Regions from separate parts of the Streptomyces thermoviolaceus genome, predicted to be linked through region 2. Evidence: predicted binding sites of a transcription regulator. Region 2 holds the regulator's gene; each other region holds the start of a gene.
The links. The regulator HrcA, encoded in region 2, represses chaperone genes, less so after heat shock. The targets are predictions, from matches to a motif close to TTNGCACTCNGNNNNNCNGAGTGCNAA.

Region 1 (4,785 bases), 1.9 Mb from region 2:
GGGTCGATGACGCCGGCCTTGATCAGGTCGCCGTACTCGCCGGTGGCGGCGTTGTAGCCGTTGCCCTTCTCCAGCTCCTTGACCTTGGAGACGATGACGTAGCCCTCCAGGCCCGCGTTCTCCGCGATCCAGCGCAGCGGCTCGACGACGGCGTTGCGGACGACCGCGACACCGGTGGCCTCGTCGCCGGTCCGGCCGAGGTTGCCCTCCAGGGCCTTGGAGGCGTGGACCAGGGCGGAGCCACCACCGGAGACGATGCCCTCCTCGACCGCGGCACGGGTCGCGGAGATGGCGTCCTCCAGGCGGTGCTTCTTCTCCTTCAGCTCCACCTCGGTGGCGGCGCCGACCTTGATCACGCACACGCCGCCGGCCAGCTTGGCGAGGCGCTCCTGGAGCTTCTCGCGGTCCCAGTCGGAGTCGGTGGTCTCGATCTCGGCGCGGATCTGGGCGACGCGGGCGTCGACGTCCTCCTTCTTGCCGGCACCGTCGACGATCGTGGTGTCGTCCTTGGTGACGGTGACACGGCGGGCGGAGCCGAGCACGTCCAGGCCGACCTGGTCGAGCTTGAGGCCGACCTCCTCGGCCACCACGGTGGCGCCGGTGAGGATCGCCATGTCCTGCAGCATCGCCTTGCGGCGGTCGCCGAAGCCGGGGGCCTTGACGGCGACGGCGTTGAAGGTGCCGCGGATCTTGTTGACGACCAGGGTGGACAGGGCCTCGCCCTCGACGTCCTCGGCGATGATCAGCAGCGGCTTCGAGGAGTTCGCCTGGATGATCTTCTCGAGGAGCGGCAGCAGGTCCGCGATGGCGGAGATCTTGCCCTGGTGGATCAGGATGTACGGGTCGTCGAGGACGGCCTCCATACGCTCCTGGTCCGTGACGAAGTACGGCGACAGGTAGCCCTTGTCGAAGGCCATGCCCTCGGTGAAGTCCAGCTCCAGACCGAAGGTGTTGGACTCCTCGACGGTGATGACGCCGTCCTTGCCGACCTTGTCCATCGCCTCGGCGATGAGCTCGCCGACCTGCTGGTCCTGGGCGGACAGCGCGGCGACGGCGGCGATGTCGGACTTCTCGTCGATCGGGCGGGCCGAGGCGTGCAGGTCGTCGGAGATCGCCTTGACCGCGGCGTCGATGCCCTTCTTCAGGGCGGCCGGGGAGGCGCCGGCGGCCACGTTCTTCAGGCCCTCGCGCACCAGCGCCTGGGCGAGCACGGTGGCGGTGGTGGTGCCGTCACCCGCGATGTCGTTGGTCTTGGTCGCCACCTCCTTCACCAGCTGGGCGCCGAGGTTCTCGTAGGGGTCCTCGACCTCGACCTCGCGGGCGATGGTGACACCGTCGTTGGTGATGGTCGGGGCGCCGAACTTCTTGTCGATGACGACGTTGCGGCCCTTGGGACCGATCGTCACCTTGACCGTGTCGGCCAGCTTGTCGACGCCGCGCTCGAGGGCGCGACGGGCGTCCTCGTCGAACTTAAGGATCTTCGCCATGGCAGCGGGAGCCCTCTCGGAAACGTGGTGAACGGCACTGCGCCCCGGGCGCCCGGTGTCTCAACGGTCGCGGGGGCCAGGGGCGCAGCTCGGAGCAGGTATCGAGGTGTTACTTCTCGATGATCGCGAGGACGTCGCGCGCCGAGAGAACGAGGTACTCCTCGTTGTTGTACTTCACCTCGGTGCCGCCGTACTTGCTGTAGAGCACGACGTCGCCGACCTTGACGTCGAGCGGAAGGCGGTTGCCGTCCTCGAAGCGGCCCGGGCCCACGGCCAGGACGACACCCTCCTGGGGCTTCTCCTTGGCGGTGTCCGGAATGACCAGGCCAGAGGCCGTGGTCTGCTCGGCGTCCAGCGGCTGGACCACGATGCGGTCCTCGAGCGGCTTGATGGCAACCTTGGAGCTGGCGGTCGTCACGATCCGACCTCCCCCTTCGGAGATCTCACGGGGTCAACTGTCTGAGGTGGCGACCAGGTCGATCCGTCGTCGCGGGTGCCGGACCTGCCCGTCGCATTGTTGGCACTCTCCCTGGGGGAGTGCCAGAGCCGAGACTATGACCGTCGTTAGCACTCGGTCAAGCGGAGTGCCAATTGCCGCGCGCCGCGTCGACGGCGCGCGGCTGCGGCGCGCGACAGGCGGCGACGGCCCTGGCCAGGGCCTTACGCATCGTCCTCCAGCCGGTCCTCCAGATAGTCCTCCAGGCGCGCCACCGCGAACCCGTGGGCGGTGACGTGGTCGAGGAACCGGCGCATGTCGTCGACCATCGTGCCGTTCCACTCGCGGCGGCCCCGGAAGTGCGTGAGGACGATGTCGCCGGGGTGCAGCCGCTGGTCGGCCTCGCGGAACTCCCAGTGGTCGACGAAGACCTCCGCGTTCCAGATGGGGGCGTAGCGGATGCCGCAGGAGCGGGCGGCGCGCAGGGTGTTCTGGTCGTACGCGCCGTAGGGCGGGCGGAACAGCCGGGGGCGGGTGCCGAACTCCCGCTCCATGACGTCCTGCATGCCGCAGATCTCGCGCTCCTGCTCCTCGTAGGGGCGGCCCCGCAGGTAACGGTGGTGCAGGGTGTGGTTGTTGAGGGTGACTCCGGAGTCCTGCACGGCCCGGAAGTAGTCGTAGTCGTCCCGGACGAGGTAGTCGCTGAGGAACGTCGAGTACGGGATCTTCAGGTCCTTCATCATCCGCAGGAAGGCGGGGTCCTTCTCGGCGCCGTCGTCGATGGTAAGGAAGACGACCTTGTCCCGGGTGGGCACCGTGGTGAAGACCGGCGGCAGGTCCCAGTCCTCGTGGTGCTGCACCTCGAAGCCGGGGCGGGTGCGGATGCGGGGCTTGTCGGCGGGCGGGGCCGGAGGCGGCAGCGGGACCCGTTGCAGCCCCCAGCGGCGGGCGGCGGCCGCCCGGGCCGTGGTGGCGGCGCGCAGCCGGTCCGCGTAGTCCTGCAGGGCCTGGGCCGGGGGTGCGAGGTAGAGCTGCGGACCCTGTGCCGGCCCGGGCACGGCGTTGGGACGGGAGCAGCCCGCGGCGAGCACGGCGGCGACCAGGGCGAGCACGAGGACCCGGGGGCCGGACCCCCACTTCGCACCCTTTTTATCGTTTTGTACGACTGTGATCATGGCGCCGGATCCTCGCAGCCCGGCGCCCCGCACCCGTGCCGACACCACCGCACACCGCCGGCCGTCCCACCGACTGGCCGACACCGGCGGGCGGTGGCCGACAATGAGCCGGTGAACGACCCACAGGCACCGCCGGACGCCCTCGACTCCTTCGCCGCCCTGCTCACCGACGAGGGCCGCGCCCTCCTGGAGGAGGTGCACGGCACCGCACCCGCCGACGAACTCGCCGTCGCCACCCGCCTGCGCCGCACGCACCCGCCCGCGCTGGTGTCGGCGGCGCTCGCGCAGGCCCGGCTGCGGCAACGGGCGGAGGCGAAGTTCGGTGCCGAGGACGCGCGGCGGATGTTCTTCACCCCCCACGGCGTGGAGCAGTCGACCCGCGCGAGCGTGGCCGCCTACCGGGCGGCGCGGATGAAGGAGCTGGGCGTGACCTGCCTGGCCGACCTGTGCTGCGGGATCGGCGGCGACGCGATCGCCCTGGCCCGGCAGGGCATCCGCGTCCTGGCCGTGGACCGGGACCCGGTGACGGCCGCCGCGGCCCGGGCCAACGCCCGGGCGCTGGGGCTCGACGAGCTGATCGAGGTGCGTGAGGCGGACGTCAAGGACGTGGACGTCTCCGCGTACGACGCGGTGTTCGCCGACCCGGCCCGGCGGGGGCGCGGCGGCCGGATCTTCGACCCCGAGGCCTACTCGCCGCCGCTGTCCTGGGCCGTGGCGACCGCGCGGACGGTGCCGCACGCGGCCGTGAAGATCGCGCCGGGCATCCCGCACGAGGCCGTCCCGGCGCAGGCCGAGGCCGAGTGGATCTCCGACGGCGGGGACGTGAAGGAGGCGGTGCTGTGGTTCGGCACCGAGCCCGCGACGGTGCGCGCGACCCTGCTGCCCGGCCCGCGCACCCTGCGCGGCCGCGGCCTGCCCGACCCGGCGGTCCGGCCGGTCGGCCGGTACCTGTACGAGCCGGACGGTGCCGTCGTCCGCGCCCATCTGGTCGCCGAGGTCGCCGAGGAGCTGGACGGCGGGCTGATCGACCCCACCATCGCCTATGTCACCGCGGACGAGCTGCGGCCCACCCCGTACGCCACCGCCTACGAGATCACCGACCACCTCCCCTTCCACGTCAAGCGGCTCAAGGCCCTGCTGCGCGAGCGCGAGGTCGGCACGCTGACCGTGAAGAAGCGCGGCTCGGCCGTCGAGCCGGAGGAGCTGCGGCGCAAGGTGCTGCCCCGGCCGCACGGCCGCGCGACGGTCACGGTCTTCCTCACCCGGGTCGCGGGCGCCCCGGCGATGCTGCTCGGCCACCCGGTGCCCTGACCGGCCTGCTCACCGGCGCACCGGAGGCCGACGCACGCGGCGCGCGCCGCTCACCCGGACGGTCGAGCGCACTCCGGCCGGGTCCGGCCGCTCTCCCCCGAGCGGTGGCGCTCCGCGTGCGACCCGCCCGCGGCGCCGCCGAGAGTGGGGCGAGAAGCGGACGGGCACGTGCCGCCGGTGAGCCGGTGTGCCCGGTGAGCCGGTGAGCAGGCGCGTGCGGAGGCGAGGAGATCGAGGTGCGGGGCTTCAAGAACTTCCTGATGCGCGGCGACGTGGTCGTCGTGGCCGTCGGCCTGATCGTGGCCCTGGCGTTCAGCACCCTGATCAAGGCGTTCACCGATTCCGTGATCAACCCGCTCGTGGCCCGCGCCCAGGG
Region 2 (4,785 bases):
GGCATGAACACGTTCACCCCGAAGGGGCGTCGGGTCAGCCCCCGCAGCTGCTTGATCTCCTGGTACATGCCGTCGGCGGTCTTGTAGCCGGCGGCGAGGAATCCCAGCCCGCCGGCTTCGCACACGGCCGCGGCGAGCCGCGGCCCGGAGGGGCCGCCCGCCATGGGAGCCTGCACGATCGGGTGCGGGAAGAGATCGGTCAGTGCGGAGGACATGACGGCATGGTGTCATGTCCGCCCGACGGCTCCCAACCGGCCGCTTCTCCTGGACACGGCGACGGGCGGCCACGGCAGCTGCGTGCGTGACCGCCCGTCGGGCAAGACGTGCGTGCGCGGCCTCAGCGGCCGTTGAACGCGTCCTTCAGACGCGAGAACAGGCCCTGCTGGCCGGGCTGGAACTGCCCCTGCGGGCGCTCCTCGCCGCGCAGCTTGGCCAGTTCGCGCAGCAGGCGCTCCTGCTCGGGGTCCAGCTTGGTCGGGGTCTGCACCTCGACATGGACGACGAGGTCGCCGCGTCCGCCGCCGCGCAGGTGGGTCACGCCGCGGTTGTGCAGCGGGATCGACTGGCCGGACTGGGTGCCCGGGCGGATGTCGACCTCCTCCATGCCGTCCAGCGTCTCCAGCGGCACCTTGGTGCCCAGGGCGGCCGCGGTCATCGGGATGGTGACCGTGCAGTGCAGGTCGTCGCCGCGCCGCTGGAAGACCGGGTGCGGCAGCTCGTGGATCTCCACGTACAGGTCGCCGGCCGGGCCGCCGCCCGGTCCGACCTCGCCCTCGCCCGCGAGCTGGATGCGCGTGCCGTTGTCCACACCGGCCGGGATCTTCACCGTCAGGGTGCGGCGGGCGCGGATCCGGCCGTCACCGGCGCACTCCGGGCACGGGTTGGGCACGATGGTGCCGAAGCCCTGGCACTGCGGGCAGGGGCGGGAGGTCATGACCTGACCCAGGAAGGACCGGGTGACCTGCGAGACCTCACCGCGGCCGCGGCACATGTCGCACGTCTGGGCGCTGGTGCCGGGCGCCGCGCCCTCCCCGTTGCAGGTGGTGCAGACGACGGCGGTGTCGACCTGGATGTCCTTGGTGGTGCCGAAGGCGGCCTCGTCCAGCTCCACCTCCAGCCGGATCATGGCGTCCTGGCCCCGGCGGGTGCGCGAGCGCGGACCGCGCTGCGACGCCGTGCCGAAGAAGGCGTCCATGATGTCGGAGAAGTTGCCGAAGGCGCCGGCCCCGAAGCCGCTCGCGCCGCCCCCGCCGGACTGCGACAGAGGGTCGCCGCCGAGGTCGTAGACCTGCTTCTTCTGCGGGTCGGAGAGCACCTCGTAGGCGGCGTTGATCTCCTTGAACCGCTCCTGCGTCTTCGGATCGGGGTTGACGTCGGGGTGCAGCTCGCGCGCCAGCCGCCGGAAGGCCTTCTTGATCTCTTCCTGCGACGCGTCGCGACGCACGCCGAGAACGGCGTAGTAGTCCGTGGCCACTTACGACTCCGCCAGGATCTGTCCGACGTACCGTGCCACTGCGCGTACCGCTCCCATCGTTCCCGGGTAGTCCATGCGGGTCGGTCCGACCACGCCGAGCTTGGCGACTGCCTCGCCGCCCGAACCGTAGCCCACCGACACGATGGACGTGGAGTTGAGTCCTTCGTGGGCGTTCTCGTGACCGATGCGCACGGTCATGCCCGGATCCTGTGTCTCACCGAGCAGCTTCAGCAGGACGACCTGCTCCTCCAGCGCCTCCAGAACCGGCCGGATGGTGAGGGGGAAGTCGTGGGCGAAGCGGGTGAGATTGGCGGTGCCGCCGATCATCAGCCGCTCCTCGTTCTCCTCGACGAGCGTCTCCAGGAGCGTGGACAGCACCGCCGAGACCGTGCCGCGGTCCTCGACGTCGAAGCTGTCCGGCAGGTCCTCCACCAGCTGCGGCACGTCCCGGAAGCGACGGCCGGCGACCCGGCTGTTCAGCCGGGCCCGCAGGTCCGCGAGCGAGGTCTCCCCGAACGGGGCGGGGCAGTCGATCACCCGCTGCTCGACCCGGCCGGTGTCCGTGATCAGCACCAGCATCACCCGCGCCGGCGCGAGGGACAGCAGCTCCACGTGCCGCACGGTCGAACGGGTCAGCGAGGGGTACTGGACGACGGCGACCTGCCGGGTCAGCTGCGCCAGCAGCCGGACCGTGCGGGCCACCACGTCGTCGAGGTCGACGGCGCCGTCGAGGAAGTTCTGGATGGCGCGCCGCTCGGGCGCCGACATGGGCTTGACCCCCGCCAGCTTGTCGACGAACAGACGGTAGCCCTTGTCGGTGGGGATACGGCCCGCGCTGGTGTGCGGCTGGGCGATGTAGCCCTCCTCCTCCAGGGCCGCCATGTCGTTGCGGACCGTGGCCGGGGAGACGCCGAGGTTGTGCCGCTCGGTGAGCGCCTTGGAGCCGACCGGCTCCTCCGTGCCGACGTAGTCCTGGACGATGGCGCGGAGTACCTGAAGCCGCCGCTCGCTGAGCATCGCGCACACCTCCAGTGTCGTTCTCGGCTCTCCGCCCGTCCTGGCACTCGGCGCATACGAGTGCCAGCATTCCCGGGCCCAGTGTACGGCCGTCGGGTGCACCGACGGCAAGGCTGGTCGCACGAAGGCTAGCCTCTCGGCGTGACGGTGACGTGGGAAGAGGCGGGCTGGGAACGGCTGGCGCCCGGGGTTGGCCGCATCCGGCTGCCGGGGTGGGACTGCACGGCGGGGCTGGTCGTGGGGCCGGACGCGGCCCTGCTGGTGGACGCCGGGTCGAGCCTGGCGGAGGGCGCGCGGGTGGGTGCGGCGGCCCGGGCCATCGCCGGCGGCGCCGTGAGGTTTCTCGCGCTGACCCATCCGCACTTCGACCATGTCTTCGGGGCGGCGGCCGTCGAGGGCGCGGAGATCTACGCGGCCCGGGGCGCGGGGTGCGGCCGCGGGGTGTACGACGACGAGCGCGGGCGCGCTGAGCTGGTCGAGGACGCGGTGCGCAACGGGCTGGACCGGCGGGTGGCCGAGGAGGCCGCGGCGGCGCTGGTGCGGCCGGGCCATGTGGTGTCCGCTCGGCTGGTGCTGCCGCTCGGCGGCCGTCGTGAGGCGGTGCTGGCGGACGTGGGCCCGGGGCACACCGGGCACGACCTGGCGGTGCTGGTGCCGGGGGATCCCGCCGTGGTGTTCTGCGGGGACCTGGTGGAGGAGTCCGGCGAGCCGCAGGCCGGCCCGGACGCCGTGCCGTCCGGCTGGCCGGCCGCCCTGGACCGGCTGCTCGCCCTGGGCGGCGAGGACGCGCTGTACGTGCCCGGTCACGGAGCGGTGGTGGACGCGGCCTTCGTCCGGGCCCAGCGGGACGCTCTGGCCGCCCGCTTCGGCGTGTCGCGGTGATCCGCGCGGCGCTTTGCCTATCGTCACTCGAATGCGGCAGTACTCCCCCGATCTGACCCCACCGTGGAAGAAGCCCCGGCCCGTGCCGGAGGTGCCGGCCGAGCCGGGCCTGGTGGTGGAGGAGCCCGGCTCCGGCTTCTGCGGGGCGGTGATCGGCTGCGAGGCGGGCACCGTGACGCTGGAGGACCGCTTCGGCCGGCACCGCGTTTTCCCGCTGCAGCCGCGGGGGTTCCTGCTGGAGGGGCGCGTGGTGACGCTGGTGAAGCCGGCCTCGGGCCCGGGGCGCCCGGCGCGCACGGCCTCCGGCTCGGTCGCGGTCCACGGCGCCCGCGCCCGCGTCGCCCGCGCCGGGCGCATCTACGTCGAGGGCCGGCACGACGCCGAGCTGGTGGAGAAGGTGTGGGGCGACGACCTGCGCGTCGAGGGCGTGGTCGTGGAGTATCTGGAGGGCGTGGACGAGCTGCCGGCGATCGTGGAGTCCTTCGCCCCGGGGCCGCAGGCGCGGCTCGGGGTGCTGGTGGACCATCTGGTGCCGGGCTCGAAGGAGTGGCGCATCGCGCAGGCGGTGAGCGACGAGCACACGCTGGTGGTGGGCCACCCCTACATCGACGTCTGGCAGGCGGTGAAGCCGTCGTCGCTCGGGATCGGGGCGTGGCCCGAGGTGCCGCGCGGGCAGGACTGGAAGACGGGGGTGTGCCGGGCCCTGGGCTGGCCGGAGCACACGGGCGCGGCCTGGCAGCGGATCCTCGGGCGGGTGCGGTCCTACAAGGATCTCCAGCCGGAGCTGCTGGGGGCGGTCGAGCGGCTCATCGACCATGTGACGGCGCCCTGAGCGGCGCCCGGCCGCCCGTCCCGGAGGCGGGCGGCCCGCTGTCGCGAGGGGACCGGTCAGTCCACCAGGTCGCGGACCACCGCGTCGGCGAGCAGCCGGCCCCGCAGGGTCAGCGCGGCGCGGCCTTCCTCGTAGGGGCCGGGCTCCAGCAGGCCGTCGGCGAGGGCGCGCCGGGAGGCGGCCAGCCCCTCGGGCCGCAGCAGGGACAGCGGCACCCCGTCCCGCAGCCGCAGCTCCAGCAGGATGCGCTCCACCCGGCGGTCCTCGTCCGTGAGCACCTCGCGCCCGGCGCCCGGGGAGCGGCCCTGCGCCAGCGCCGCGGCGTACGCGCCGGGGTGCTTGACGTTCCACCAGCGCACGCCGCCGACGTGGCTGTGGGCGCCCGGTCCGGCGCCCCACCAGTCGGCGCCGCGCCAGTACAGCTCGTTGTGCCGGCAGCGGGCGGCGGGCGACGCGGCCCAGTTGGACACCTCGTACCAGGTGTAGCCGGCCGCGGTGAGCACGTCCTCCGCGAGGAGGTAGCGGTCGGCGTGCTCGTCGTCGTCGGTCATCGGGATCTCGCCGCGGCGGATGCGCCCGG
Region 3 (4,785 bases), 790 kb from region 2:
CGTGATGCGGGTGCGCCCGGAACCGGCCCTCTCCCCCGAGCAGCAGCTCGAGGTCGGCACCTGTCGCAAGGGGTACGCCGGTGCGGACGGTGCGCCGGTGCCGTACCGTGCCCGGACACGCCCGAGGGCGGCACCCCCCGCTGTGTGCGGGGAGTGCCGCCCTCGGTGAGACATCGATCTGCCTGGGCCGGGGCCCTAAGCGGATCAGAAGTCCATGTCACCGCCCGGCATGCCGCCACCGGCCGGCGCGGCGGCCTTCTCCGGCTTGTCGGCGATGACGGCCTCGGTGGTGAGGAACAGCGCGGCGATCGACGCGGCGTTCTGCAGCGCGGAGCGGGTCACCTTGGCCGGGTCGATGATGCCCTCGGCGATCAGGTCGACGTACTCGCCGGTCGCGGCGTTCAGGCCGTGGCCCGGGGTCAGGTTGCGGACCTTCTCCACCACGACGCCGCCCTCGAGGCCGGCGTTGACGGCGATCTGCTTCAGCGGGGCCTCCAGGGCGACGCGCACGGCGTTGGCGCCGGTCGCCTCGTCACCCTCCAGCTCCAGCTTCTCGAAGACCTGGGAGGCCTGCAGCAGGGCCACGCCACCACCGGCGACGATGCCCTCCTCGACGGCCGCCTTGGCGTTGCGGACGGCGTCCTCGATGCGGTGCTTGCGCTCCTTGAGCTCCACCTCGGTGGCGGCACCGGCCTTGATGACGGCCACACCGCCGGCCAGCTTGGCCAGACGCTCCTGCAGCTTCTCGCGGTCGTAGTCGGAGTCGCTGTTCTCGATCTCGGCGCGGATCTGGTTGACGCGGCCGTTGACCTGCTCCGCGGAGCCGGCACCGTCGACGATGGTGGTCTCGTCCTTGGTGATGACCACCTTGCGGGCGCGGCCCAGCAGGTCGAGGGTGGCGTTCTCCAGCTTGAGGCCGACCTCCTCGGAGATGACCTCGCCGCCCGTGAGGATGGCGATGTCGCCGAGCATGGCCTTGCGGCGGTCACCGAAGCCCGGAGCCTTGACGGCGACGGACTTGAAGGTGCCGCGGATCTTGTTGACGACCAGGGTGGACAGGGCCTCGCCCTCGACGTCCTCGGCGATGATCAGCAGCGGCTTGCCCGACTGCATGACCTTCTCCAGCAGCGGGAGGAGGTCCTTGACCGCGGAGATCTTGGAGTTGGCGATGAGGATGTACGGGTCCTCGAGCACCGCCTCCATGCGCTCCATGTCGGTGGCGAAGTAGGCGGAGATGTAACCCTTGTCGAAGCGCATGCCCTCGGTGAGCTCCAGCTCCAGACCGAAGGTCTGCGACTCCTCGACGGTGATGACGCCTTCCTTGCCGACCTTGTCCATGGCCTCGGCGATCAGCTCACCGATCTGGGTGTCGGCGGCGGAGATGGACGCGGTGGAAGCGATCTGCTCCTTGGTCTCGACCTCCTTCGCCTGGTCGAGCAGGGCGGTGGAGACAGCCTCGACGGCCTTCTCGATACCGCGCTTGAGGGCCATCGGGTTGGCACCCGCGGCGACGTTGCGCAGACCCTCCTTCACCAGGGCCTGGGCGAGCACGGTCGCGGTGGTCGTACCGTCACCGGCGACGTCGTCCGTCTTCTTGGCGACTTCCTTGACCAGCTCGGCGCCGATCTTCTCGTACGGGTCCTCGAGCTCGATCTCCTTGGCGATGGAAACACCGTCGTTGGTGATCGTGGGGGCGCCCCACTTCTTCTCGAGGACGACGTTGCGGCCCTTGGGGCCGAGGGTCACCTTGACGGCGTCCGCGAGCTGGTTCATGCCGCGCTCGAGGCCGCGCCGCGCCTCCTCGTCGAACGCGATGATCTTGGCCATGTGAAGTGGTCCCTCCAGGACTGGGGGTGATTCCTTCGGACCGCGCCCGCGCCCGCGACGGACGGCTCGCCGGCCTCGTGGTTCCTTGCCCCACCCGGCCTGCGGGCCTCACCGACCCGGTCCTTCGCTGTCACTCTCACCTTCAGAGTGCTAACGCCACCAATGATTAGCACTCGGCATGCCCGAGTGCAAGGCGCACCGGCGGAGCGGGCCCCGTCCGGCGGCCGCCGGCCGAGGCACACGTGCGGCACGCGGCGCACGGCGACGGGCCCGCACCCGGCGCCTGATGTGAGCGGCGGACGGTGTCGGACGCGGGCGGGAGGACGTCCGCGGCCGGTGGTGGACGCGGGCGGTGGAGAGCACCGGCCGGTGCCGGGTGGCCGTGCCGCGTGCGCACGGCGAGGGGCCCGCACCCGGTGCCGGGTGCGGGCCCCTTGTCGTGGACTGTTCAGGCGGTGACGCGAACCATGTCGGCCTGCGGGCCCTTCTGGCCCTGCGAGATCTCGAACTCGACCCGCTGGCCCTCTTCCAGCGTGCGGTAGCCGTCCATCTGGATCGCGCTGTAGTGGACGAAGACGTCCGCACCACCGTCGACCGCGATGAAGCCGTAGCCCTTCTCCGCGTTGAACCACTTGACGGTGCCCTGAGCCATGCCTAACTCCCCTGATACTGGCCCTTGCACAGATCCACACTTCGCGGATCCGGGTCAGACCTCACCCCCCGTGCATCGGGGGCGTGCGCCGGAACGCGTCGACCGCGGCTGAATGTATCTGCCCAACTGCCGTCTGCAACAGGTCAATCGGACGAGAAATCCGGACGCGCACGGTCGGGAATATGCCGAGAATTCCTCTGTTCTCAGGGCAAGTCGGGCCGCACGAACAAGGAAAAAGCCACAAAAGACCCGCACACTTTGGCTGCATCTTGTCGGCGTGCGGGGTGAATCCAGGGCCCCGTCGGGAGACGATCGGGAGCGCGTTCCCCGATTCTATCGCGTTCAATCACACGGAATTGCCCCCTCCGGATTTCTCGCGGAGGGGGCATCCCGGTGAACGGACGGTGACCGCGGTCGCTGGGTGCGGTGTCGGGCTCAGCCGCCGGCGACCGCCGGAATGATCGACACGCCCGCGCCGTCCGGTGTGGCCGTCTGCAGGCCCTGCTCGAAGCGGACGTCGTCGTCGTTGACGTAGACATTGACGAACCGGCGCAGCTTGCCCTGGTCGTCCAGCACGCGGGCGGCGATGCCGGTGTGCTTCTTGTCCAGGTCCGCGATGACCTCGGCGAGGGTGGCGCCCTCGGCGGTCACCTCGGCCTGGCCGCCGGTGTAGGTGCGCAGGATGGTGGGGATGCGAACGGTCACGCTCATGCGAGGCCAGCCTCTCGGAAGGAGTCCAGGGTCGGGCGGATGGTCGCGGTCAGGCCGGTGCCGGCCACCGCGTCCAGGGTCTTGAGACCGTCACCGGTGTTGAGGACGACGGTGGTCTTCGACGGGTCGAGCTGTCCGTTCTCGATCAGCTTGCGGGTCACGCCGACGGTGACGCCGCCGGCGGTCTCCGCGAAGACGCCCTCGGTGCGGGCGAGCAGCTTGATGGCGTCGACGATCTGCTCGTCCGTCACGTCCTCCACCGCGCCGCCGGTGCGGCGGGCGATGTCGAGGACGTAGGGGCCGTCGGCCGGGTTGCCGATGGCCAGCGACTTGGCGATGGTGTCCGGCTTCTGCGGGCGCACCACGTCGTGACCGGCCTTGAAGGCGGTGGACACCGGGGAGCAGCCCGCGGCCTGAGCACCGAAGATCTTGTACGGCTTGTCCTCGACCAGGCCCAGCTCGATCAGCTCCCGCAGGCCCTTGTCGACCTTGGTGAGCTGGGAACCGGAGGCGATGGGGACGACGATCTGGTCGGGCAGCCGCCAGCCGAGCTGCTCGCAGATCTCGTACGCCAGCGTCTTGGAGCCCTCGGCGTAGTAGGGGCGCAGGTTGACGTTGACGAAGCCCCAGCCCTCGCCGGCCGGGTCGCCGATCAGCTCGGAGCAGAAACGGTTCACGTCGTCGTAGGTGCCCTCGATGCCCACGAGGTCGCCGCCGTAGACGGCGGCCATGACGACCTTGCCCTGCTCCAGGTCGTGCGGGATGAACACGCAGGAGCGCAGTCCGGCCCGGGCGGCGGCGGCACCGACGGCGCCGGCCAGGTTGCCGGTGGAGGAGCAGGACAGCGTGGTGAAGCCGAAGGCGCGGGCGGCCTCCAGCGCCTGGGCGACGACGCGGTCCTTGAACGAGTGGGTCGGGTTGCCGGAGTCGTCCTTGACGTACAGCCCGCCGGTGACACCGAGTTCGGCGGCCAGTCGGTCGGCCTTGACCAGTCGCGTCCAGCCGGGGTTCAGGTTCGGCTTGTCGGCGACGTCTTCGGGGACCGGGAGCAGCGGTGCGTAGCGCCAGATGCTGGCGGGACCGGCCTCGATCCGCTTGCGCAGGGTGTCGGTGTCGTAGGCGGAGAAGTCATAGGCGACCTCCAGCGGGCCGAAGCACTCCTCGCACGCGAAGACCGGGCCGAGAGGCACGCGGTGCCCGCACTCGCGACAGCTCAGCGCGGCGGCGGGGCCCAGATCGACGGTGGAGGACGTGCTGCTTGCAACGGTGTGCACAGCCATGGAGGCGAGGCCCTTTCTCCTCATCTTCCTCACGACGCATCTCGTCGTGAGACGGATTTGGCACCTTCCCTAGCCGGGAGCCTCGCGCGGACGAGACCGGCTGGAGGGTTGCCGGGGCTTCATCGGGCCGTGTCCCTCTGCCCCTCTGGATGAGCGGTATGCGGTTGTGGATCGCGGACGACCCCGGCATGCGACGGTCCTCCGCGTTGGTCAAGACTGTAACCGAAGGCCGGACGACCGAAAGGGGTCGTCCGAACCGCGAGACGGATCACACGATCATGTGCTGCTGCGTCGACAAGGGCGTGCAGCGGCCTC

Region 1: the regulator HrcA is predicted to act here: its motif matches at 2,052-2,078, upstream of groES (co-chaperone GroES).
Region 3: the regulator HrcA is predicted to act here: its motif matches at 1,994-2,020, upstream of groL (chaperonin GroEL).

The regions. Positions count from the first base shown of each region.
Region 1 covers NZ_CP109280.1:2,332,900-2,337,684, forward strand. The annotation lists gene groL (chaperonin GroEL) at 1-1,487, opposite strand, end outside; gene groES (co-chaperone GroES) at 1,597-1,905, opposite strand; gene OG899_RS10085 (polysaccharide deacetylase family protein) at 2,148-3,098, opposite strand; gene OG899_RS10090 (class I SAM-dependent methyltransferase) at 3,210-4,409, shown strand; gene OG899_RS10095 (MscL family protein) at 4,646-4,785, shown strand, end outside.
Region 2 covers NZ_CP109280.1:4,205,288-4,210,072, reverse strand. The annotation lists gene OG899_RS18380 (nitronate monooxygenase) at 1-215, opposite strand, end outside; gene dnaJ (molecular chaperone DnaJ) at 338-1,474, opposite strand; gene hrcA (heat-inducible transcriptional repressor HrcA) at 1,475-2,491, opposite strand; gene OG899_RS18365 (MBL fold metallo-hydrolase) at 2,633-3,373, shown strand; gene OG899_RS18360 (DUF3097 domain-containing protein) at 3,405-4,205, shown strand; gene hemW (radical SAM family heme chaperone HemW) at 4,262-4,785, opposite strand, start outside.
Region 3 covers NZ_CP109280.1:3,418,943-3,423,727, reverse strand. The annotation lists gene groL (chaperonin GroEL) at 205-1,827, opposite strand; gene OG899_RS15045 (cold-shock protein) at 2,276-2,479, opposite strand; gene OG899_RS15040 (MoaD/ThiS family protein) at 2,915-3,190, opposite strand; gene thrC (threonine synthase) at 3,187-4,470, opposite strand; SAM riboswitch class I at 4,488-4,626, opposite strand.